4 regions of the Cytobacillus sp. FSL R7-0696 genome follow, and region 2 is predicted to be linked to each of the others. Evidence: riboswitches for the same ligand, from Rfam matches in the RefSeq annotation. Region 2 holds a riboswitch; each other region holds the start of a gene.
What was found. Region 2 has a riboswitch for cobalamin ahead of MKX29_RS06380 (ABC transporter substrate-binding protein). Riboswitches for the same ligand answer to the same signal wherever they lie in the genome.
Positions count from the first base shown of each region.

Region 1: it holds a riboswitch for cobalamin, as region 2 does, so the genes downstream of both, MKX29_RS20770 (acyl-CoA dehydrogenase family protein) here and MKX29_RS06380 (ABC transporter substrate-binding protein) in region 2, are expected to answer to the same signal.
Region 3: it holds a riboswitch for cobalamin, as region 2 does, so the genes downstream of both, MKX29_RS03345 (hypothetical protein) here and MKX29_RS06380 (ABC transporter substrate-binding protein) in region 2, are expected to answer to the same signal.
Region 4: it holds a riboswitch for cobalamin, as region 2 does, so the genes downstream of both, metE (5-methyltetrahydropteroyltriglutamate--homocysteine S-methyltransferase) here and MKX29_RS06380 (ABC transporter substrate-binding protein) in region 2, are expected to answer to the same signal.

Region 1 covers NZ_JBBOWA010000001.1:4,060,730-4,066,461, reverse strand. The annotation lists gene MKX29_RS20780 (CoA-acylating methylmalonate-semialdehyde dehydrogenase) at 1-1,357, opposite strand, end outside; gene MKX29_RS20775 (NAD(P)-dependent oxidoreductase) at 1,354-2,265, opposite strand; gene MKX29_RS20770 (acyl-CoA dehydrogenase family protein) at 2,280-3,947, opposite strand; cobalamin riboswitch at 4,148-4,332, opposite strand; gene MKX29_RS20765 (YhgE/Pip domain-containing protein) at 4,617-5,732, opposite strand, start outside.
Region 2 covers NZ_JBBOWA010000001.1:1,210,868-1,216,599, reverse strand. The annotation lists gene MKX29_RS06395 (FtsW/RodA/SpoVE family cell cycle protein) at 1-525, opposite strand, end outside; gene mgtE (magnesium transporter) at 684-2,042, opposite strand; gene MKX29_RS06385 (hypothetical protein) at 2,500-3,279, shown strand; cobalamin riboswitch at 3,333-3,512, shown strand; gene MKX29_RS06380 (ABC transporter substrate-binding protein) at 3,620-4,582, shown strand; gene MKX29_RS06375 (FecCD family ABC transporter permease) at 4,548-5,606, shown strand; gene MKX29_RS06370 (heme ABC transporter ATP-binding protein) at 5,614-5,732, shown strand, end outside.
Region 3 covers NZ_JBBOWA010000001.1:644,192-649,923, reverse strand. The annotation lists gene MKX29_RS03370 (MetQ/NlpA family ABC transporter substrate-binding protein) at 1-334, shown strand, start outside; gene MKX29_RS03365 (aminoglycoside phosphotransferase family protein) at 411-1,280, opposite strand; gene MKX29_RS03360 (hypothetical protein) at 1,370-1,555, shown strand; gene MKX29_RS03355 (MFS transporter) at 1,615-2,826, opposite strand; gene MKX29_RS03350 (MarR family winged helix-turn-helix transcriptional regulator) at 2,844-3,287, opposite strand; cobalamin riboswitch at 3,516-3,718, shown strand; gene MKX29_RS03345 (hypothetical protein) at 3,882-4,157, shown strand; gene mmgD (citrate synthase) at 4,102-5,223, shown strand; gene prpD (2-methylcitrate dehydratase) at 5,240-5,732, shown strand, end outside.
Region 4 covers NZ_JBBOWA010000001.1:1,403,575-1,409,306, forward strand. The annotation lists partial or broken gene MKX29_RS07380 (glycosyltransferase family 2 protein) at 1-691, opposite strand, end outside; gene MKX29_RS07385 (hypothetical protein) at 974-1,129, shown strand; SAM riboswitch class I at 1,335-1,447, shown strand; cobalamin riboswitch at 1,502-1,681, shown strand; gene metE (5-methyltetrahydropteroyltriglutamate--homocysteine S-methyltransferase) at 1,827-4,127, shown strand; gene MKX29_RS07395 (hypothetical protein) at 4,148-4,438, opposite strand; gene MKX29_RS07400 (AraC family transcriptional regulator) at 4,800-5,672, opposite strand.

The DNA of each region.
Region 1 (5,732 bases), 2.8 Mb from region 2:
CAAAAGAGAAAAACGCCATAGGAGCAGGTACATTCACATTTACACCAATCATACCTGCATCAATCTTCTCCCTGAAAATTTGTGCTTCTTTACCACTAGATGTATAAATAACAGCTCCATTGGCAAATTTTGATTGGTTCGTTAAGGCGATACCATCTTCAAATGTTTTTACTCTAACGACACTTAAGACCGGTGCAAAAATCTCATCTTGCCAAATTTTCATATCGGATGTTACATTGTCAAATATTGTTGCACCTACATAATAACCATCTTCTGTCGTCTCTGTATCCCTACCATCTACGATTAAATTGGCTCCCTCTGAAACCCCTGAGGCGATATATTGTAACACACGGGATTTATGAGTGTCACGAATGAGTGGTCCAACAAAATGCTCTTCAAACCGGCCATCCCCGACAGTAAGTTTTTTCGTTTCTGCTACAAGTAGGTTCATAAAATCATCTGCTATATCTTCTACAACGGCTACCACAGAACAAGCCATACATCGTTCCCCACTACTTCCAAACGCTGCGCCAATAACACCTTGAACCGTTTTTTCTAGATGACAACTAGATGTTACAACTGCGTGATTTTTCGCACCAGCTAATGCTTGTACTCTCTTTCCGTGAGCGGTGCCAGTTTGATAAACATGTTTGGCGACCGGCTCTGACCCAACAAATGAAATTGCACGAATTTCTGGATGATCTAATAAGCGATTAACCACGTCTTTTCCTCCATGTACAAGGTTTAGTACCCCTTTAGGAAAACCTGCCTCATAGAATAACTCTACGAGTCTACCAGCCAAGATCGGCGTTCTTTCAGAAGCTTTCAGTATAAATGTATTCCCACAGGCGATTGCCAGAGGAAACATCCATAAAGGAACCATCATTGGAAAGTTAAAAGGAGAAATCCCAGCAACAACACCAAGCGGATAGCGCCAAATTGAGCCATCTATCCCTTCGGCAATACTAGGAAGTGCATCTCCCATCATTAAATTAGGAGTGGAGGTTGCGAGTTCAACGACTTCAATTCCTCTTTGTACCTCACCACGCGCATCCTTTAATGTTTTTCCATTTTCCTCTGTAATAATTTGAGCGAGGTTTTCTTTTTCCTCTTTTAACAAATGAAGATATTGGTAAAGCAGACGCGCTCTATTTGGGACGGGTACTTCAGCCCACTTAGGATAGACCGCAGCAGCAGCTTTGACAGCTAAATCAACATCTTCTTTACCAGAAAGGGGGACGTAAGCAATAATTGTCCCATTCGCCGGGTTCGGTACGGCTTCCACTTCCTTACTGCTTGAATCAACCCATTCACCATTAATATGGTTTTTCATTGTTGGAATTTCTGTTTTAATCATTCCTTCATCCCCGTTTCTTTCGCATTTTTTGTTTGATCATTTTTCACTTTTTCATAAAGAACAGCCATATCTTGGCTACCATAACCCTCGTTTTCAGCATTTTTGTATATATTTAATAGTAATTCACTAACTGGCAATTGCAATTCGTGTTCCTTGGCTAAATCAAGCGCGAAACCAAGATCTTTATTTAATAGCTGCAAGGTAAAACCGGGACGATAATCTTCGTTCGCGATAAAACTTTTATAGTTTCTTTCATATATCCGACTTTGGCCGTAGCTCACATTCAACATCTCAAATAATTGTGCTAAATGAATGTTGCTTTTTTCTGCCAGATTTAAGGCTTCGCTTACACCAGCAGTATAAAAACCGATAAGTAAGTTATTGATTAATTTGACTGCAGTTCCGCTTTCAATTCGTTCATTCACATGAAAAATATTCTCTCCAAGAATATTTAACAATGGTTGGGATTGCTCGAAAGCTTGTTTAGGACCACCGACCATAATGGTTAAAGTACGATTTTCAGCACCGATTACACCCCCACTGACAGGAGCAGCAAGAAAATGAATGCTCTTCTTTTTTGCTTCTTCTGCTAATTTTTGATTCAAGCTAGGAGCAACCGTACTTGTATCAATCAGGACAATGCCTTCCCGTCCTTTTGTAATCAATCCTTCCTCACCTAAATAGATTTCTTCCACCGCTTTCATTGATGGTAAGCTTGTGAAAATAAAATTTACTTGCTTTATGATATTATTGATAGATAATCCAATCACACCTCCCGACCTTAGCAATGCCGCTTCAGCATCTTTGTTGAGGTCGACGCCGTACACTTCATTGCCTTCTGATAATAAGCTTTGCGCCATCGGTAAACCCATATTCCCTAAACCAATAAAACCGATTTTCTCACCCATCATTTAAGCTCCCTTCATTTCAGTAATTTTGGTTGATCAATAAGTATTTGTGCTAATTGCCTTTTTTTCAATAACAGATTGCTGTAGAGTGGGATTTGGTAATTTTCAATGTTTGCGAATGCAACGAATCGTTCTTTTTCATCAAGTATCGCTGCTGAAATCAGGCTAATCGTTTGTTGTTTCAAATATTGAAAGCATTGTTCGCATATAATATCAGTCGCTAAATCTTTCCACTTTTGATTTTGTTTTCGATGTTGCAGTTTTGATGTCCGCATATAAGTCGATTCCATTGTGTATAGTTCTGTGATGATATTAGCTAAAAGACGTGCATACTGCTGTTCCCTATTTATATCAATCTTTGCATTTGAAACCGCTTCCAAAGACAGCGATAACAGTTCTTTTCCTAACTCAATAAATTGGCTGTTTCTATCTTGGTGTAATGGTGTAGGGGTATTGATTGTGATATCTTTAGATGAGTGTTTGTGAAGTAAGTTTTTTGCTATGGTTAAGCGATTGATTTCGTTTGTTCCTTCAAAGATACGACTGATTCGAGCATCCCTATATAGTCGCTCAACATCGTAATCTCTCATATAACCGTATCCACCGTGAATTTGAACGGCCTCATCTGTTACATGCCCAAGCATTTCAGAGCATCGTACTTTGTTTATGGCACATTCCATTGCGAATGCTTTTAAAGAGGTGATTCCTTCATCTGTTGGAGCTTGATCAATCATATCTGCTGTGCGATAAGCGGCACTTTCACTTGCATAAATAGATGTCACCATTTCAGCTAATTTTTCTTGTATCAACGTAAATTCAACCAGCGCTCTATCAAATTGTTGTCTCTCTTTCGCATAGCTAAGAGAAAAGTTGAAGGCTTGTTTAGCTGTGCCAATATTCGAGAAAGCTAGCTTCAATCTAGCAAGATTTAATATATTCATGGCAACTTGATGACCTTTTCCTTTTTCTCCTAGTATATTAGCGGATGGCACAACGACATCTTCCAATATAAGAGTAGCTGTTGATGATCCATGAATACCCATCTTTTCTTCTTCTGCACCAATAGATACGCCTGCTATGTCTTTTTCAACAATAAAAGCAGTCATCCCGTCATTTGTTTGGCAAAATACAACAAACACATTTGCTATGTGAGCATTGGTAATCCATTGTTTTTCCCCATTTATTATCCAACTATCACTCTTGCTGTTGTAAATAGCTCTTGTTTTCGGTGAAAGTGCGTCCGATCCAGCTCCTGCTTCCGTTAAGGCATAAGCACCAATCCAATCCCCGGAGATGAGTTGTGGTAAATACTTTTGTTTTTGTGCTTCTGAACCAAAATAAACATACGGTAATGTGCCAACACCTACATGAATATTATACGAAACACTAAAAGCCCCACCGTATCCTATCTTTTCAGCTATAAGCCCGGATAATTTTTTACCAAGTGCAAACCCGCCATAATCCTCAGGTACATCAATAGCTAGTAGACCTAGTTCCCCTGATTTTTGAAACAGATTCTTAGCCACTTCATAGTTCTTTTTTTCTAATGAATCTATTTGGGGCAACACTTCATTCTTAATAAATAATTCTGCCGTTTGTGCAATGAGTTGTTCCTCTTCAAGAAAATCTTCAGGAGAAAAAATATCTCCCTTTTCTTCTAGCGTTTTTTTTAGCTTCGCCATCGTGCACTCCCTTTACATCTTTCCATCTCCTTTGATTGAGCGCTTGCTCAAATCAGTAGCAAGAAGCAAACCACCTTCAAAAAAAAACAACTCCTGTTAAAAGAAGTTGTTAAGTAACGAGTGGACAAACAAATAAACATGTGTTGAGTAATATACATGTTCTTCTATCCGCACTTAACACCCCCTATCCGCGTAGGTAATGATGTTGGCTAAAACAGGCAGGTCTCCTGGCTTATGGTCGTGGCGGATTTGTTCCTTCCCTATTCAATAATGAATAAGTGGTTATGTACAATCCGCTCGCAAATACAGTTGCGGGACAGCACCGGAGTCTAACCGGTTTCCCTTTTAAGCTTGATGAACAAGCACCTGTTTATTTAGCTTATTTAGTTTCACACTAACAATATATCAATTTTTCGGAAAATTTACAATTTATTTTTTAGAATATGTATTCTCAGCTTAAAATGATGAAAAAGTTAGGCTCTTTATCATTTTTCTTCCAACCACAATATAAGCTAGAGTCATTGATTAAATCCACTCCTACAACCCGAGTAGAAGAAAGCCTAATTCTTCATTTTGACCGATCGTTTGATGTAACATGAAAGGTTTATATAAATTTACCACCAAAAAGAGAAACACGCCTCCTAGATTGCAGTGGCGTGTTTTTCAAGTTTACTTAAATAAGTTAAGAAGTTTCTCGAAGAATCCTACTTTATCTTTTGTTTCTTTTACATCTTCTTTGTTATCTTTAATTTTAATCTTATCTGTTTGGATGACAAATTGGACTAGTTCCAACTTTTCATTATTTTTATCTGATACAAAAGAAATTGGCTCATAATCAGATTTATCATATTGCGATATCATTTCATCCACTTCTTTTGTCACCTCATCAGGAATGTCTTTAGTTGCATCATGTAATTGTCCAGTTCCATTATGAAGCGAGCCAGCTCCTTTGGTTAGTTGCTCAGCTCCAGATAGAGAACCGCTAATTCCTTCATGGATGTCACTATATGATGTACTTAATTCAGAAACACCGCCTGTATAAGCAAGTAACCCTTGGTGGAATTGATTATAGTTAGATACCATTTCTTCAACACCAGATGTCAATTGTTTTAACCCTTCATCAATGTCAATTTGAAGAATAGATTCGTCTATATTAGATGATATTGCACGAAGGTTACCTGCTGCTTCTCTCATTGATTGACTAAAGGTTGATAGCGGTTCAACCATGTCTGTAAGGTTATCTTTGGCTAGTAGTAGAACTTCTTGAGCAGCTTTTGTCCCTCTATAGGTTTCTACCAATTGATCAATTACCTCTTTATCCGCATTACTTTCATATAATTTATTTATCTCTTTATCTGAAATTTGGTTATCTGGTATCTGCTCCAGAGCACGATTGATTTGTGTTTTTACCTCATTATAATTAACAACTACTTGGTCTACATCATTTGCTGCTTGTTCTAGATTATCCGCTACCTCAGGCAGATCGATTGTTACATTCTCGAGTTCCCCAATACCACTTACGCCACTGGCTTGTTTCATCTCATCTTTAATCAAAGATAAAGTATTATTTATTTGTGCTGATCCTTCTGTTAATTGGTTACCAGACTGACTTAATTCATTTAGTCCTTTTTTATATTGTGCAGACCCACCCTCTAAAGACCGTAAGCCTGATGATAGTTCATTCATTCCTATTGCTAAGTCTCCGACACCATGATGAATGTCACCAATTGCCTCAGTTAATGAGTGAAACTCACTCGTCAATTCTTCAGTATCTGGGCTATCAAT
Region 2 (5,732 bases):
AATAACGAGCGCCGTACCCAAATCTTCTAAAATGATTAGTCCTAGCGGAACACAAGTAACGAGCCCAAGTTTAATAAACAGTATAAGGTCATTTTTTACCGTTTTCATGGTGTATTTTGCATAATGATCTACAATCACTTTACTTAGTGCGAGGATAAGAAATATTTTAAAGAACTCGGATGGCTGCAAAGAAGGTCCTGGCAGACCGTTGTACCAGAGCTTTGCACCTTTTACTTCATAGGCAAGGGACTCTGGTGCGATAAAAAGTCCTGCTTGAAGTATTGTGCCAATACCGAATAAGATCCAGGTCATTCGCTTTATCTGATCAGAATCAAAGTACATAATGGCTGCGATCACAATCATACCTATACTATAAAAGATTATTTGTTGTAGCACGAAGTTATCTGGATACTGTGCTGTTGTTTGCCCGCTATAAATAGCAGTGCAACTAATGATGCAGAACAAAAATAATATTAGGGCTAATGTCCAATCAAAGCGATCATTCTTTTTTTGTATACGATCCATATATAAACACCTATCTTTATTTTATACATTAAGGTCATGCTACGAACAGAAAAAAACCATTAGGAATCTTCTGCAAGGGAATATGTTTAAACGTATATATAGACGTACAGAATTGAAAAAGAGTTTCCTTATTTACAATATAAAATAAAAAAGTAATGTTAAGTTAAGTAGGAAATAAACATTGTGGCAATACCAAAATACGTAACAAGTGAGAAAATGTCATTTAATGTTGTGATAAGAGGCCCGGAAGCTATGGCTGGATCTATCCCGAATTTGTATAACAATAAAGGGATAGTGGCTCCCGAAAGTGTCCCGATAATTAAAGTTAGAAGTAGGGAAACTCCGACTACTAAGCCTAAATAAATATTTCCTTGCCAAAAAAATGCAATCAGTGCGATTAAAATACCACAAGTGACACCAATAATCACACCTACCCCTAACTCCCTAAGGATCAGTTTCGTAACCACTTTTTTATTTAAATTATTGGATACAAGTCCTCGGACAACTACAGCTAATGATTGCGTACCTGTGTTACCTGTCATACCAGAAATCATGGGCATGAAAAAGGCGAGGGCTACGACTTGCGATAAAGTAGCCTCATACCCGCTTATGATACTGCCTGAAATAATGCCGATGAATAATAAAAGAATGAGCCACGGTAACCTTCGATAAGCGGCGACGAAAGCTTTCGTATCAAAGTCAATTGCCTTACCGGAAGCGGATAGCTTTTCAATATCTTCATTCGCTTCTTGGACCACAACATCCATCAAGTCATCAACAGTGGCAATACCCATTAGCACATTTTCTTCATTCACAATTGGAATAGCAAGGAAATCATATTTTAAGACCATGTTTGCAACTTCTTCTTGGTCTGTCGTCACTGCAGCTGAGATGACCCGTTCATACATAATGTCTTGGATGACCTCGAGAGGCTCTGCGATTAGTAAGTCACGGTGAGAGACAACCCCAACTAATTTTCTGTCTTGATCAATCACGTATAAATAATTAATCGTTTCAGCATATTCTGCAAAGGATTTTAACTTTTCTACTGCTTCTCGGACTGTGTAATAATCACGAATCCATACAAAACGGTTAGTCATTAAGCGCCCGGCAGTTTCTGGTGGATAGGTCATCATATTCTGAATGATGCGAGATTCACTTTGTTTCATACCGGCAAGGAGACCTTCTATTTTCTCAGCTGACATATCATGAAGTAAAAGGGCGAGGTCGTCATTATCCATTAAATCCAAGACTTTTCCTGTTTTCTCATTTTCTAATTTATTTAAAACCTCTAGCTGCATGTCTTTATTCAATTCCTCTAGCAACTGGGCAAGGCGGTCAGCAGTCATAAATAATAAGAAACGTTTTTTATGCTTTTCAGGCAGATGATCATAAGCTTGAGCAATATCATACGGTTGCAGTTCATCTAAAATCCTGTTAAATTCTTTTTGTTTATTATCCTTTAATGCTTTGATGATCAATAAAGCGATTTGGTTTTCTGTCATCGTCTGAATCATAAAGCTCAAGTCCTTTCAACCGAGGATATCCCTTAAATTGTAAACGGAGATTACATGCTTATCTTACCATTCTTTAACTGGGAAAATCATGATTTTTTTAAAGTAATATATGGTTTAAAAGTTAAGATTGTATGCTAATCCATTAGTTATTTTCATAGTATGTGTTAGAAGTGGAATGTTATCATTGGTTTGATACAAAAAGGCTTTTTTAGGGTATGAACAAAATTCAGGAATTGAAATAGTTATTTTGTAATGTTTTTTTAATAATCGTATTTCCTTATCTTTGCTAAAATGAAATGGATGAAATGAAGCATTGTATCGGTTGTTTATGATTGACATGTAGTTAGTATAAATTATTGCAGTAAAACGAAATAGTGTGTGGTATGAGGGTAATAACTAAGGTGGTACTATTGAATTTGCTCTTCGTCTTTCTATTTTCAGTTCGGAGGTTTCTAAATTGCGAAAGAAAAATCATAGTGTTCGAGATCTCATCTATATCTTATTAAACGAAAAGGACCAGTCCGTTATTTCTTATGGAATTGAATTTTCTGAGTTTATGCAATCATTACAGAACAGGACTGGGCATCTTCTATTAGTGAAGCACCAGTATGATAATGGGGAACTGAATGTACATACCATGTTTGATTGGGTGGCTCATGAAGACCTGCCAGCACTCATAAACGAAGATGTTTATAGTTATGGTGATTTTTGCTGGATAGATTTCGAGGAGGAAGAATCGTTAAATGAATTGCCCGCTCAAGCAATTGCTGAGCTCCTATATCTTAGTCATGTAAAGGAGCATTTAAAGAAACCTTTCTATAACCATTTAAGCAATCGTTATTGTTATTTAGCGCATGATGATGGTTGGTTAAATAAGGTCTATTACCGAGACTGGCAGGACTTTTACAAAATGCTTGGCGACGTTGCTGCTATGAAGATGGAGCATTTAAAAGTAGAAAAATCTTTATTAGGCCTAAAAAAGAAAAAAACATATCCACAAGTTCCAGAAGGCGCGTTAAGGGCATTAAGAAATTTAATGAAGGAAGGCCTGGTGATTTCTTTTGAACAGAGTGAGCAGACACGTACAAAAATTAATATACCGCTCTGGACAGTTGGAGATTTCGCTAATATGGATGATATGTATGATGAGTTCGAAGCAATGAGGAAGGAAGCCACGCCAGACGCGAGATTGGTTTTTGATAAAAAACTGAAAGAATGGCAAGTAACTGATTCATAAAAATAATAATGCACCACAAAATATGATAAGGTATAATAAAATCGACAGAAAATTGTAGATTTAAGGAAATAGGTGTCAATTTTTGACTTAATAGGGGAAATTGGTGTAAAACCAATGCGGTCCCGCCACTGTAACTGGTTAATAAACAAAGACAACTGCTATATAGGTTCTATAGGAGGAGCCTTTGATTATAAACCATAAGCCAGGAAACCTGCCTATCTTCCATAAACACTGTAACCTACGAGGATAGGGGGTGTTTGGTAAGGCTTCTTTGTCGTGATTATTCCTTCCAAACATCTCCTACTACTGGGGATGTTTTATATTTTAAGGAGGGTCAATCATGAAGAAATGGTATTTATTTTTAGTCTCGATTTTACTATCAGCAGGTATTCTTGCTGGATGTGGGAATGACACAGCTGAGCCGAAGAAAGATGGAGAAGAGAAGGTTGAAGAGAGTACTGAAACTAGCGCTTTTCCTGTAACATTAACGGATGCTGCGGATCAAGAAGTGGTGATTGAAGAGGAACCAGAAGCGATTGTTTCGTTAATCCCGAGTAATACTGAAATCGCTTTCGAATTAGGGTTAGGTGAGAAGGTAGTCGGTGTATCTGATTTTGATAATTATCCAGAAGAAGTGGCTGATATTGAAAAGATCGGTGGACAAGAATTTAATGTAGAAGCAATTATTGCTTTAAATCCAGATGTTGTATTAGCACATAATTCAGGAGCGCATAATAGTACTGAAGGCTTAGATCAATTAAGAGATGCTGGTATTCCTGTTCTTATTGTCAATGATGCACAGAATTTTAAAGAAGTATATGACTCCATTGAAATGATTGGTAAAGCAACAGGAGCAACAGAAGAAGCAAGTCAAACAGTTGAGGGAATGAAAACCCGTTTGGCAGAAATCGAAGAAAAAGCAAAGTCTGTTGAAGAGAAAAAATCTGTCTTTGTTGAAATCTCTGCAGCTCCTTCTTTATATACTGCCGGTCAAAAAACATTTATAGATGATATGCTCAATTTGATCCAAGCGGAAAATGTAATTGAAGAAGAAGGTTGGCCACAAATTGACGAGGAAGCTGTCATCGAAAAGAATCCTGATGTGATTATCACTACATACGGGTATTATACGGAAAATGCGGTAGAAACCCTTTTAAGTCGAGAAGGTTGGCAAGATGTAACAGCCGTTAAAGAGAAGCAAGTCTATGATGTGCACTCTGATAAGGTAACTCGTACAGGTCCTAGACTTGTAGAAGGAGTAGAGGAGCTTGCAAAAGCGATTTACCCAGAAGTATTTAAATAATAGAGGTGTTGCTTATCTCTGTGCGTTCGTTTTCTTATGTGTAGCAATGATGATGGGGATTTCTATAGGCACTGTTTCAGTGCTACCGTTAGATATATTCAATATCATTGGAGCGGAAATCTTACGTTTACCGATAAGTAATGATGTTAATCCAATGCATAGTAATATTGTTATGAATATTCGCTTGCCTAGAGTAGTATTGGCGGGCTTTGTCGGGGCATCACTTGCAATTGCAGGTGCTGCCTTTCAAGGTTTATTAAGGAACCCTTTAGCCGACCCTTATACATTGGGGGTGTCTTCAGGAGCTTCTGTTGGTGCTGTATTAACGATCTTTCTCGGTTTATCCATTCCGTTTGTAGGCACCTTTACTTTACCGTTATTTAGTATTACAACAGCTTTTCTAACGATAATTGTTGTCCTTTTCTTTGCGCGACAAATTGATCGTGGCATGAGAGTAGAGACAATCATTTTAACCGGTATTATCTTCAGTTCTTTTCTAGGTGCATTTATTTCCTTAATGATTGCTTTAACGGGGGATGAACTGAGACAGATTATTGGGTGGTTGTTAGGAAGCGTATCGATGAGAGGTTGGGACTATGTTCAAATCATCCTTCCTTTCTTTATCATTGGGTCTGCGATGCTCATTGCCAATAGCAAGGAATTAAATGCGATGTCATTCGGCGAAGAAAGAGCTCGTCATATCGGGGTAAATGTACAGAAACGTAAGATGATGGTCTTAATTGCCGGATCGATTTTAACAGGTGCCGCTGTAGCAGTGTCAGGTACAATCGGATTTGTCGGCTTAGTCATTCCGCATCTAACCAGATTGCTATGGGGACCAGACCATAGACACTTGCTTCCTTTATCGATGATGACAGGTGCTGGGTTTTTAATACTTGCTGATTTATTTGCAAGAACAATCATTTCACCTACTGAGTTACCTATTGGTGTCATTACTGCGTTAATTGGTGCACCAGTTTTTGCTATCATTCTAATTAAAAGAAGAGCGGAAGGCAGAGGATAATGTGATGATGTATAGCTTACGACAAATTAACGGTGGTTATGGAGGCAAGCAGGTCATTCATGATGTTTCCTTTGAAGTAGAGAAAGGACAGTTATTTGGCATACTTGGACCGAATGGGAGCGGCAA
Region 3 (5,732 bases), 570 kb from region 2:
CGATCCACTAACAGTATCTGAAAAAGATGTGAAGGAGAATAAAAAGAATTTAGTTTTTCAACCGATTGAAGCAGGACAATTACCAAGATCTCTAGAGGGTGTGGATCTAGCTGCAGTTCCAGGTAACTTTGCGTTGGCAGCCGATATGGACTTATTAAGTGCATTAACACTAGAAAATATGCTTGATGATTATCGCAATGTGGTTGCAGTTAAAGCAGACTTTGAAGATAAACAATATGCGAAAGACTTAAAAGAAGTGGTTGAGTCTGCAGAATTTGAAAAAATTATCGACGAAGAGTTTCAAGGATTTGGAAAGCCAACGTGGATGGAATAACGAAGTAATAACAAACAAGAAACCGGACAAATTTATATGGATTTGTTCGGTTTCTAATCATAGTTGTAGAATACTGTTAAACTGATCTGTGCATAATTTGTATTTTGGTCATTCCTATATTTATGGATTGTCGAACAGCTTTTTCATCTTGGTCATTGACGTTTTTCAACCATTCGTGAAATATTGGTTGTAAGCCATAAAAGGAAGTGACTCTTCTATACATTTCATCTTTATTGAATTTTGTTTGATAAGATGCGAGAGCTTCTTTAGTGAATTGATCTCCGAAATCCCAATATAGCCCTGCAAAGTCAAACGCCGGGTCCCCTATTTGCGTATCTGTAAAGTCTATAATTCCTGATATCTCCTTTTTGCTTGGATGATAAAGGATATTGGCACTTGTTAGATCACCATGAATCACGACTTTTGCTTCTTTAAATTTTGACACCGCTAAAAACATTTTATCAATTTCTTCTTTTTCTGCGTCTTTTAAGAACGGAAATATTTTTTTAATCAGGGCTTGATGTAATTGCTCCCAATAATTTTCACTATGTAGTTCTTCTATATTACATTTCTTTGCTTCATCTATATCCAGACGATGTAATTCTGTAAGAAATGTTCCTAGCCGCTTGGCTTCATATAAAGGAGGAGTAATCAATGAATGAGATAATGCTTGTCCTTTAATAAAGTGGTAAAAAACACCAATCATTTGTCCGTCTTTATTATAAAATGGAAGATAATTTGGTATTTCAATAATTGAAGAAAGATATGAGAGCTGGTGAAGTAGCTTTATTTCCTTTTTTATTTTCACTAATACTTGTTTTGTTTTTGGTATTCGGATGACATATCTTTGATTGACAATATAGATATGATGATCCCAACCAGAATGATTGCTTTCAATCTGTATTTCCTGAAGATGCGGGAGATGGTTTTTAATTAATTCCTTCATGGAACAGTCTCCTTTTTTATTATTTTGTATAAATCGTTTTTTTGAGGGGGAAAATAGGCGAGACATCTTATAAAAGGGGAGTGAATGCAATGGAAAAAAAGTATGATAATCAAGTGGATGAGAAAATTATTGCTGCTCAAAATGAAGCTCAACAATACAATCAAATGGATACAGAATTAGAACAGTCAGAAGAAGTACAAGCAGCAATGGAGAAAAGTTATGAATATGAAGTGAAGAATCAACAACCGACATATGAACCGAATAAACCATTTTAAGTAGAAAGAAGAGACTTCCATTACTTGGAGTCTCTTCTTTAATTATAGCATACCTTATTTTACATTGATGCTGTTTGATGTGCTTGTTTACTCCCATTGTGTTCGATTCGTCCATAAACTAAAAAGTAAAGAATAATTGAAGCAATTGACACAATCCCCATGTAAATGTATAACATACTGTAGCCTGTAATAGGAATCAGTAAACCTAATAAATAGGGTCCAAAACCTAAACCACCATCGAGAAAGATAAAGAAGGTGGAAGTAGCTAGCCCCATGCGATGGGGTGGCGTTAATTTGATCGCAATCGCTTGTGTACAAGACTGCATATTTCCAAAGCCTAAGCCAATCAAAGCCCCCGCCACTAATAGCATAACACCATTTGCTGAATTACTAAGTAAGAATAGACCTACGCCAAATAAAATGAACGCTGGATACATCACATAATTTGCCCCTTTGCTGTCCATTAACCTACCAGTGAAAGGACGGGATAGTAAGACAGCAATGGCATAGACAAAGAAGAAAAAGCTAGCAGCACTTACTAAGTCCTTTTCAATTGCATAAAAGTTAATAAAAGACAAGACGCTTGAATAACAAAATGCGACTGTTAATGTGACGAGTGCAATTGGAAGTGCCTTTGGTTCAATAAAGCTAGATAATTGAAAACCAGATGATTGAAATTGAGCTTTCTGATCTTCAGTTAACTCTTTCACATTCACCGTTAACCCGATAAGTAGGCCAATAATACCAAGAATCAAACAAAAAATGAAAATCGTATGAAAAGTTGTGTATTGACTCATTAACATACCGATAAAAGGTCCTATTGCTGTAGCTAAAGTATTACTCATACTAAAATAGCCGATTCCTTCACCTTTCCTTGTTTGCGGAATAACTGAAGCGACAATTGTACCACTTGCTGTACTTGCCATCCCTAATGTTAAACCGTGGATAAAGCGGGTAATAAGTAAGAAATTGACATCAATTTCAATAAAATAAAGACTTGTTGATAAACTAAATAATAGTAAGCCAATGATTAAAGTCTTCTTCCGTCCAATACGATCAATATATTTACCTATAAACAATCTTCCTACCAATGTTCCTATAATAAATATGCCAGTAACTAAGCCAGCTTGGCTGGCGGTTGCATGATGTGCTTCAACGGCATACACGGCAATCGTAACCATTAATAAATAAAACACTAATGTTAGAAAAAAGTTTACGGAAGAAACGGTGATAAAGTCCTTGGTCCATAATTTTTCTTTTGTTGAACTCATTTTCTTTTTCTTCCTCCTTACAAATTGCTTTTAATAATATCAAAAATACGAATACATTCTTCTTGTTCTTCAGGTGTGATTCCCTCTAATATTTCCATTTCGAACTGATCAATCGGAATGCGGATTTTTTTGTATATGTGCTCACCTTCGTTCGTTATTTTCATTTTCTTTTCACGTTTATCCATGCTTGGGATTTTTTCTACATATCCATATTCCTCAAGCTGATTTATTGTCCTCGTGACTGTTGGCTTTTCAACACCTTGATACGCAGCAATCTCTACTAAAGTTGTTGGACCAAAATGGTAGAGATAATAAAGGATTGTCCACTGTGCCCGTTGTAATTGATGTTTCGTTAATAAGCTGTTCAGTCTATTCTCAAAAGGGCGATAAAGCATCATAAAGTGATGAAAGAACCTTTGGCTAGCAATAATAATATTCACCTCATTTAAAATAGTTATCAATGGTAACTAATATACTATAACAAAAAGCCGTCTTGTCTGTCTATGGGCGATAGCTTTTTTTCTGTAAAATGGTAAATGTTATGTTAAAATTGTATTTCTTTTAAGATATGTTTGTAGGCGACATTTAAATTGTTATAATAAAAAGTGTTAATTTTAAAGTGAAAAGTAGTGCGATTAAGAAAATAATTGTCAATTTTCTAAAATATTGATATATTTAAATAGAACAACTTAATATTTTCAAAAATAGGTGTAAATAGAATGCTAGCTTGTCTATTTACTTAAAAGGGAAGTACGGTTGGATTCCGTCGCTGTCCCGCAACTGTATTTGCGAGTGATATGAAAGATACCACTGTTTCCTAAAATTGGAGATGGGAAGGTTTCGTATCATGTTGACCATAAGCCAGGAGACCTGCCTGTTTAGTGTAAACATCAATTCCTACGTGGATATAGGAGGTGTTAAGTACGGGTAATGAATACATGCCAAAGTCGCATGTTTATTTTAGTATTCGTTTGAACTTAACAACTTCTTTCTAGAAGTTGTTTTTTTAATGGATTGATATGGTAAAAAGGTGAGCAAGAACGGAGGAAAAAGCTTTGTTTGGAACCGTTCCTTATTATGTGAACATAATGAAATCAACGATCATGATGAACAGCTATTCTGCTGAGAGTTATAGTTTAAGAAAAGTATTAGATCAGTATAAAGAAGACATCCGAACACTCTCTGTAGAAGAAGAGAAGATCCAAATATATTTAAGGAATGCTGAAAGGGCTTACAGCATTGTCAGGCATGATGTAATTGGATGGGAGGAAAATGATTGTGAGCATGGAGGAGAAGTATATACCAGGGTTAGAGGGAATCATAGCTTCTGAGACCGGCATCTCATTTTTAGATACTGTTCATGGAGAGATTGTCATAAAAGGTTATGACTTAATTCAACTTTCAAAAACGAAAAGCTATTTAGATATTATCCATTTACTTCTAGAAGATCAATTACCAACAGACGAGGAAAAAACTTCATTAGCTAATACGTTAAAGTCCTATTATGAAATACCGACGGCCGTCATGGAGGTTTTTACTCATTTGCCAAAAGGAACACATCCAATGGATGGGCTCCGCACTGGCATCTCGAGCTTGGCTGGATATGATACGACCTTAGAAGATAGGTCGAAGCAAGCAAATAAAGAAAGAGCTTATCGCCTACTTGGAGGAGTTCCGACAATTGTAGCTAACAGTTATCGTATATTACAAGGTCTGGAGAGAATTGAACCGGATAAATCCCTATCGTATAGTGCCAACTTTTTCTATATGTTAACTGGTAGAGTACCTTCCGATTTAGAAGAAAGAGTATTTGACCAGTCATTACTTTTATATAGTGAACATGAAATGCCAAACTCAACATTTACAGCAAGAGTAATTGCTTCTACACAATCCGATCTATTTGGAGCGTTAACGGGTGCAGTTGCAAGTTTAAAAGGTAGCTTGCATGGCGGTGCGAATGAAGCGGTTATGTACATGTTGAATGAAGCGGAAAGTGTCGCTGGCTTGGAAGGCCTCTTCTATAAAAAACTATTTAAAAAAGAAAAGATTATGGGCTTTGGTCATAGAGTTTATATGAAAAAAATGGACCCAAGAGCATTAATGATGAAGGAAGCTCTACAGGAGTTATCCATACAACATGGAGATGATTCGTTGCTTCGAAAATGTGAAGCAGGAGAAAGAATCATGGAGCTAGAGAAAGGGCTATACCCTAATTTAGATTATTATGCCGCACCGGTTTATGGCATGTTAGGGATTCCTATCCCACTTTACACACCGATTTTCTTTAGTGCAAGAACGGTTGGTTTATGTGCCCATGTCATTGAACAGCATGAAAACAATCGCTTATTTAGACCGCGGGTCATTTATTCAGGTGCACGCCATACCTTACCAAATTGAGGAGGAGTACGAGTAAATGCTGAAAACGAATGAAAAGGTTGAAACCGATGCTATTTTAACGAAAATTGCTGATTATGTATTGGATTATGAAATAACAAGTGAAGAGGCTTATCGCACAGCACATTATATCTTGCTCGATACAATTGGTTGTGGAATATTAGCGCTTGATTATCCTGAATGTACCAAACTACTTGGTCCTGTTGTGCCAGGAACGGTTGTACCTAATGGAACAAGAGTCCCTGGTACATCATTTGAATTAGATCCTATTAGAGGTGCATTTAATATTGGCTGTATGATTCGCTGGCTGGATTACAATGATACATGGTTAGCTGCTGAATGGGGGCATCCTTCTGACAACCTTGGTGGCATTTTGGCAGTTGCAGATTATTTAAGTAGGCAACGTCTTTCAGTGGGTAAAGAGCCAGTTAAAATGATTGAAGTCCTGGAAATGATGATCAAGGCTCATGAAATTCAAGGAATATTAGCGCTAGATAATAGTTTAAATCGCG
Region 4 (5,732 bases), 190 kb from region 2:
CTCTCTCTTCAATCAGTTGCGCCACTGCACGTAAGTGGTCACCAATTATTAAACTTGTTGAAAATGAAAAAGAGGAGCCCGTAATCTTCTGTTGATGTTTCGGTCGAATCTTATTTGTAGCAATCACGTCAATGGCGACTGGTGCACTCATCTTTAATTCTTTCATCACAGCTATACTATGAGCTAATGGCGGACAAGCTAAATTCTCCCAACCAATTGTATCAAGCGCTGATTTTTTCATCACATGAGGAACAGCGACTAAGGAATTAACGGATAACTCACCTTTACCTAAAAAATGATTAAGAGAGAACTTTGATACTGCTGTCGGATGTGGTCTAATGGGGCGCTTCATTGTCCAGCTTAAATCATTTAGGGCAATATCAGCCCCATCCCGAATGCCATCAAGCAGTGCTTGTAGCTCCTGTGCTCTAACGACAATATCACCATCAATAAAAAGAAGCGTATCTCCTTTTGCCTCCCTTGCACCAATTGCTCGTCCAATATCCACCCCTAGAGGTTCTTTATAAACAAGCTTTCTACATTCAAATGCTTCCGCTATTTTCTCCGATCCATCTGTTGAACCATTCAAAACAGCGATGATTTCATATGGCTCAATCTTCATTAACTCTTCTAAAACGGCTGACAACGTAGATTCTTCATTCTGAATGGGAATAATAACAGATAGATTCATAACACTTCACTTCTCTCCTTCAGCAAAATTAATAGTCTCCTTTGTGCTAACTATAGCCTTTTCCATCACAAACCCGAGAAAAACACTAAGTAATATCAATATATACAGCTTGGCCATTTTTGTTCTCGGACAAGTATACAATCTATGAAAGATGGTGCGATAGACAGGGTAGATTGGTTTAATTATGGGGGCATTGATCGGATTCGGCACTAAAAAATAGATTATTACTATTCGTTAGGAGATGTTAAAGTAGATATATATGTATTTAAGGGGGATTACAAATTGGAATTCGAGTTGAATTTTATTTGGATTGCCGTCGGTTTAGCATTACTTGGCTATTTCATAGGCAATGGGTTGAAGCAATTTAGTAGTAAAAATGAAGGTAATATGAATCATTTACTTGTGGAGCAAAGCCACCTTCATCTTTACTTTATTTAAGTGAAGCAGACATGAAGGATCTATTACAGAAGCATCCTCACGCACCAAAAGTCATTCTTAATGGCAAGCATTATTACCATCTACATAAATTTCGCAAGTGGCTTGAATCTGATGATATATATCACTCATGAAGAATTTATTTTGACAGCTTCCATTTATTATGCTAATATATCTGTAAAATTCAAAATATTATAAATATGTAATTCTCTTATTCAGAGAGGTGGAGGGACTGGCCCGATGAAACCCAGCAACCTTTAACAATTATTTGTTAAAAAGGTGCTAATTCCTGCAAAGTGTAATAGCTTTGGCAAATAAGAGAGGATAAAGACCTCTCTATTTTTAATTTAGAGAGGTCTTTTGTATCTTCAAAACTAAATAACAAAGGCAACGGATGCATGATTGCTTAAAAGGGAAGCCCGGTGGAATGCCGGCACGGTCCCGCCACTGTGAAGGAGAGCGACTTATCATTAACCACTATTTCATAATTAAAATGGGAAGGGATAACAAGCGATGATCTGAAGTCAGGAGACCTGTCTGTTGTTTGCACTTAGACTCTACGGATGCATAGAGAGGAGTGATGAATACGTGTTGAGCAAATCAAATGGTCTCAACTCTTTATTGCGTATGAATCTCTCATTTAATAATAGATAGAGAGATTGTTTGTTGAGAAAATACAATCATAAAAGGAGTGTTTAAAATGACTGAAGTAAAAAGCTCAAATGTAGGTTATCCAAGAATTGGCGAGAAGCGGGAGTGGAAGAAAGCTCTAGAACAATTTTGGAGTGGTATGTTGAATAAAGAGACTTTTCTGCAACAAATGGAAGTCATACGTTTATCCTCTCTCGAGAAACAAAAACAACTTGGCGTTGATCTCATCCCGGTTGGTGATTTCACACTGTATGATCATGTCCTCGATACAGCTGTGATGTTTGGACTTGTTCCTGAGCGTTTTACATACAGAGGTGGGAAGGTTGATATTGAAACGTATTTTGATATTGCCAGAGGGAACAAAGATGCCGTGGCAGCTGAAATGACCAAATGGTTTAACACAAACTATCACTACATCGTGCCAGAACTCACCAACCTCAAGCCAACACTTGCTGAAAACCGGCCACTTGCCTTTTATAAAGAAGGAAAAGAGAAGCTTGAAATCGACGGAAAACCGGTTATCTTGGGCCCGATTACTTTTGTGAAATTATCAAAAGGCTACAAAGAAAGTGAATTCAAATCAATCGTCAATCAATTCGTTCCTCTTTATGCACAAATTTTAAAAGAATTACAGCAAGAAGGTGCCTGGTGGGTGCAAATCGATGAACCTATTTTAGCCACTACCCTCACAGAAGAAGACATCTCACTCTATCAAGCAGTTTACCAAACATTACACGAGGCAGCACCACAGATAAATATCATTTTACAAACGTATTTTGAAAGCATCACTCATTATGAAGCTGTTACCTCTTTACCTGTGCAAGCGATCGGCCTTGATTTTGTCCATGATGCAGGTCAAAACCTCGCTTCCTTACAAAAATTCGGCTTCCCAAGTGATAAAGTATTAGCTGCAGGTGTCATCGATGGCCGTAATATCTGGGGCGCCAAACTTGATAATAAGCTCTCTCTTCTAGAAGAAATTACAGCAATTGTTCCGAAGGATCGCTTAATCATCCAGCCTTCATCCAGCTTATTGCATGTACCCGTTACAGTCAAAATTGAAGAAACACTTGATCATACATTAAAGACCGCACTCGCCTTTGCTGATGAAAAATTACAAGAAATCGTAGTGCTAACAAAAGGAATAAGAGAAGGAAAAGAGCAAATCCAAGATGAGGTAAACAAGAGACGAACTGCTATCGAGGCGCTAAATCAATCTTCTATTAGAAACAATCAACAAGTACAAACAGCCATTCAAAACTTACCATCATCACTAGCAGAGCGCGAAGCACCTTATTCTGTTCGTCAAGCAGCACAAAAAACAGCCTTCCAACTACCACTCCTACCTACAACAACGATTGGAAGCTTCCCACAAACACAGGAAGTGAGAAGAAATCGTTTAAAATGGCGTAAAGGAGAGTTAACTGCTACTGACTATCAAACATATATCAAAACGGAAATTAAAAAGTGGATTGATATTCAAGAAGAGCTAGGCCTTGATGTGTTTGTTCATGGTGAATTCGAACGCACAGATATGGTCGAATACTTCGGTGAAAAATTAGCCGGATTCCAATTCACAAAATTCGGTTGGGTGCAGTCTTATGGCTCTCGTTGTGTCAAACCACCAATTATTTATGGAGATGTCTCATTCGAACAGCCAATGACAGTTGCAGAAACAGTCTATGCCCAGTCCTTAACAGATCACCCGGTAAAAGGTATGCTCACTGGTCCGATTACGATTTTAAACTGGTCATTTGTCCGCGACGATATCCCTCGTTACGAAGTCGCAAACCAAATTGCCCTTGCCCTTCGAGAAGAAGTAGAAGCACTAGAAGCAAATGGTATCCGGATGATTCAAGTAGACGAACCAGCCATTCGTGAAGGATTACCACTCAAACAAGAGAAGTGGGAAGATTATCTGAACGCTGCTGTTTATGCTTTTAGACTAGCCACCACTTCTGTCAGAAATGAAACACAAATTCATACGCATATGTGCTACTCCGATTTCGAAGACATTATCTCAAGCATTCAAGCACTCGACGCTGATGTCATCTCCATTGAAACATCAAGAAGTCATGGCGAGCTGATTCACTCATTTGAAGAAAGCACCTACGAACAAGGTATCGGCCTAGGCGTATATGACATTCACAGCCCTCGAGTGCCACAACTCGACGAACTAACGAAAAACATCGACCGTGCCTTACAAGTACTAGACCCACAACTTTTCTGGATTAACCCTGACTGCGGTCTCAAAACAAGAGGCATTGACGAAACCGTCGCAGCCCTAAAAGTCATGGTGCAAGCTGCCAAACTGTCGCGGGAAAAATTACTTGTAAAAAAAGGCGAATAACCAAACAGAAATCCGAACGATTATACATTCGTTCGGATTTCCTCATTCAATAACACAGCGTTTAACTTCTTATCCATCTTCTTTTGATAAGGACGATGATTAAATCTCCTTGTGTTAAAACCACCAATCAAATTCCGTACTCGTTCATTATGGGTAATGAGGTGCTGATATATCTCATTCTGCAAATAAGCATTAAACCAATTATACTCCTTTAATTTCCGCATGTTATATGTAACATCCTCTTGTGTGACTTGTGTAATAAAGGGAGAAAAAGAAATAATACTTATAAAATTCAGGAAAAACTTTTTCATTAATGAATACATCCTCTCTTTATGATTTGTATGTGATTGACTGTGAACGCTCTTTGCGGAATATAAATTTCCGGAATTAGCTCATTCGCGTAATTTATGGGTTTACGTTGCTTATATTTCCTAGAACTCCATTATTAGCTACGGTTCTCGACTTTAATGTTGCTCATTTCTAAAGAACTTTTTTATTATCCAGGATTTCGAATTTACGGTCATTTACTATAAATTATACCAACCATTAATTCTTTTACAAATATATACTTTTATAAGCGTCGAAGATTCAACCGTATAAAAGCAAAAAAGAACCACAGCAACAATCTAAACTGTGGTCACAATCATTCGTATTTATTGATTTTTACCTTTATTATTTTTCACCTTTCCTTTTCACCGCAAACCAAATCTCACTATACACATTATTTAAGTCCGTCATATCTCCAGTAAATGAAATATTGGGCGCATTTACTAATTCATAATCTGACGAAGGAAGCCATTCAGAGGCAAATTTCGCCCAAGTTTCTTGCATGACTGTTGGAAATGCTCCTTTAGAAGAGAAAATGGCCCAAGTAAGAGCTGGCACATCTACTACCGTAAATTCATTAGCGGTGACTTCTTTTTTTGTCAAGAATCCAATCATATGATCGAGACTGCCCTTTTCATCCATACAACCGTCATCCAAATTATATGAAGCGTTCACGACTTGATAAGGTTCCATATCCCCATAGCTATGCAATGCTTTTCTTTGTTCTGGTGTAATGCTTTTTGCTAATTTTATTATTTCTTGATTTTCTCCATTAAATTGAATAGGTACTCTCTTTTGAACACCGACTATCTTAAAGGCTTCTTTTTTCTCGATTCTGTAATCCATATTTATTCCTCCTTGCAATACTAATTGAAAGGAGAGCTTAGGAAATGCTTTAAGGTTATTTTTCTTTTTAACCTCTGATGGTTTGATTCCTGACCATTCTCGAAATGCGCGAGAAAAGCCATCAACTGATTCATACCCACACTTAAATGCTGCGTCAGTCACGCTCATTCCCTCATTCAGCAAATCAAATGTAGCATTAGATAATTTTCTACTGCGAATATACTCCCCTAAAGTCATGCCAGAGAGGAATGAAAACATTCGGCGAAAATGATAAACAGACGTACCTGTAATGCGCTCCAATTCCGATTCTTCAACCTCGTCATACAAATGCAATTCAATATAATCCATGGCTTCATTCATACTCTTTAGCAAGTCTATCTCTCCCTTCATAGGTTTATTTTAATCCCTAACACACAAATAAAACCCGATGAA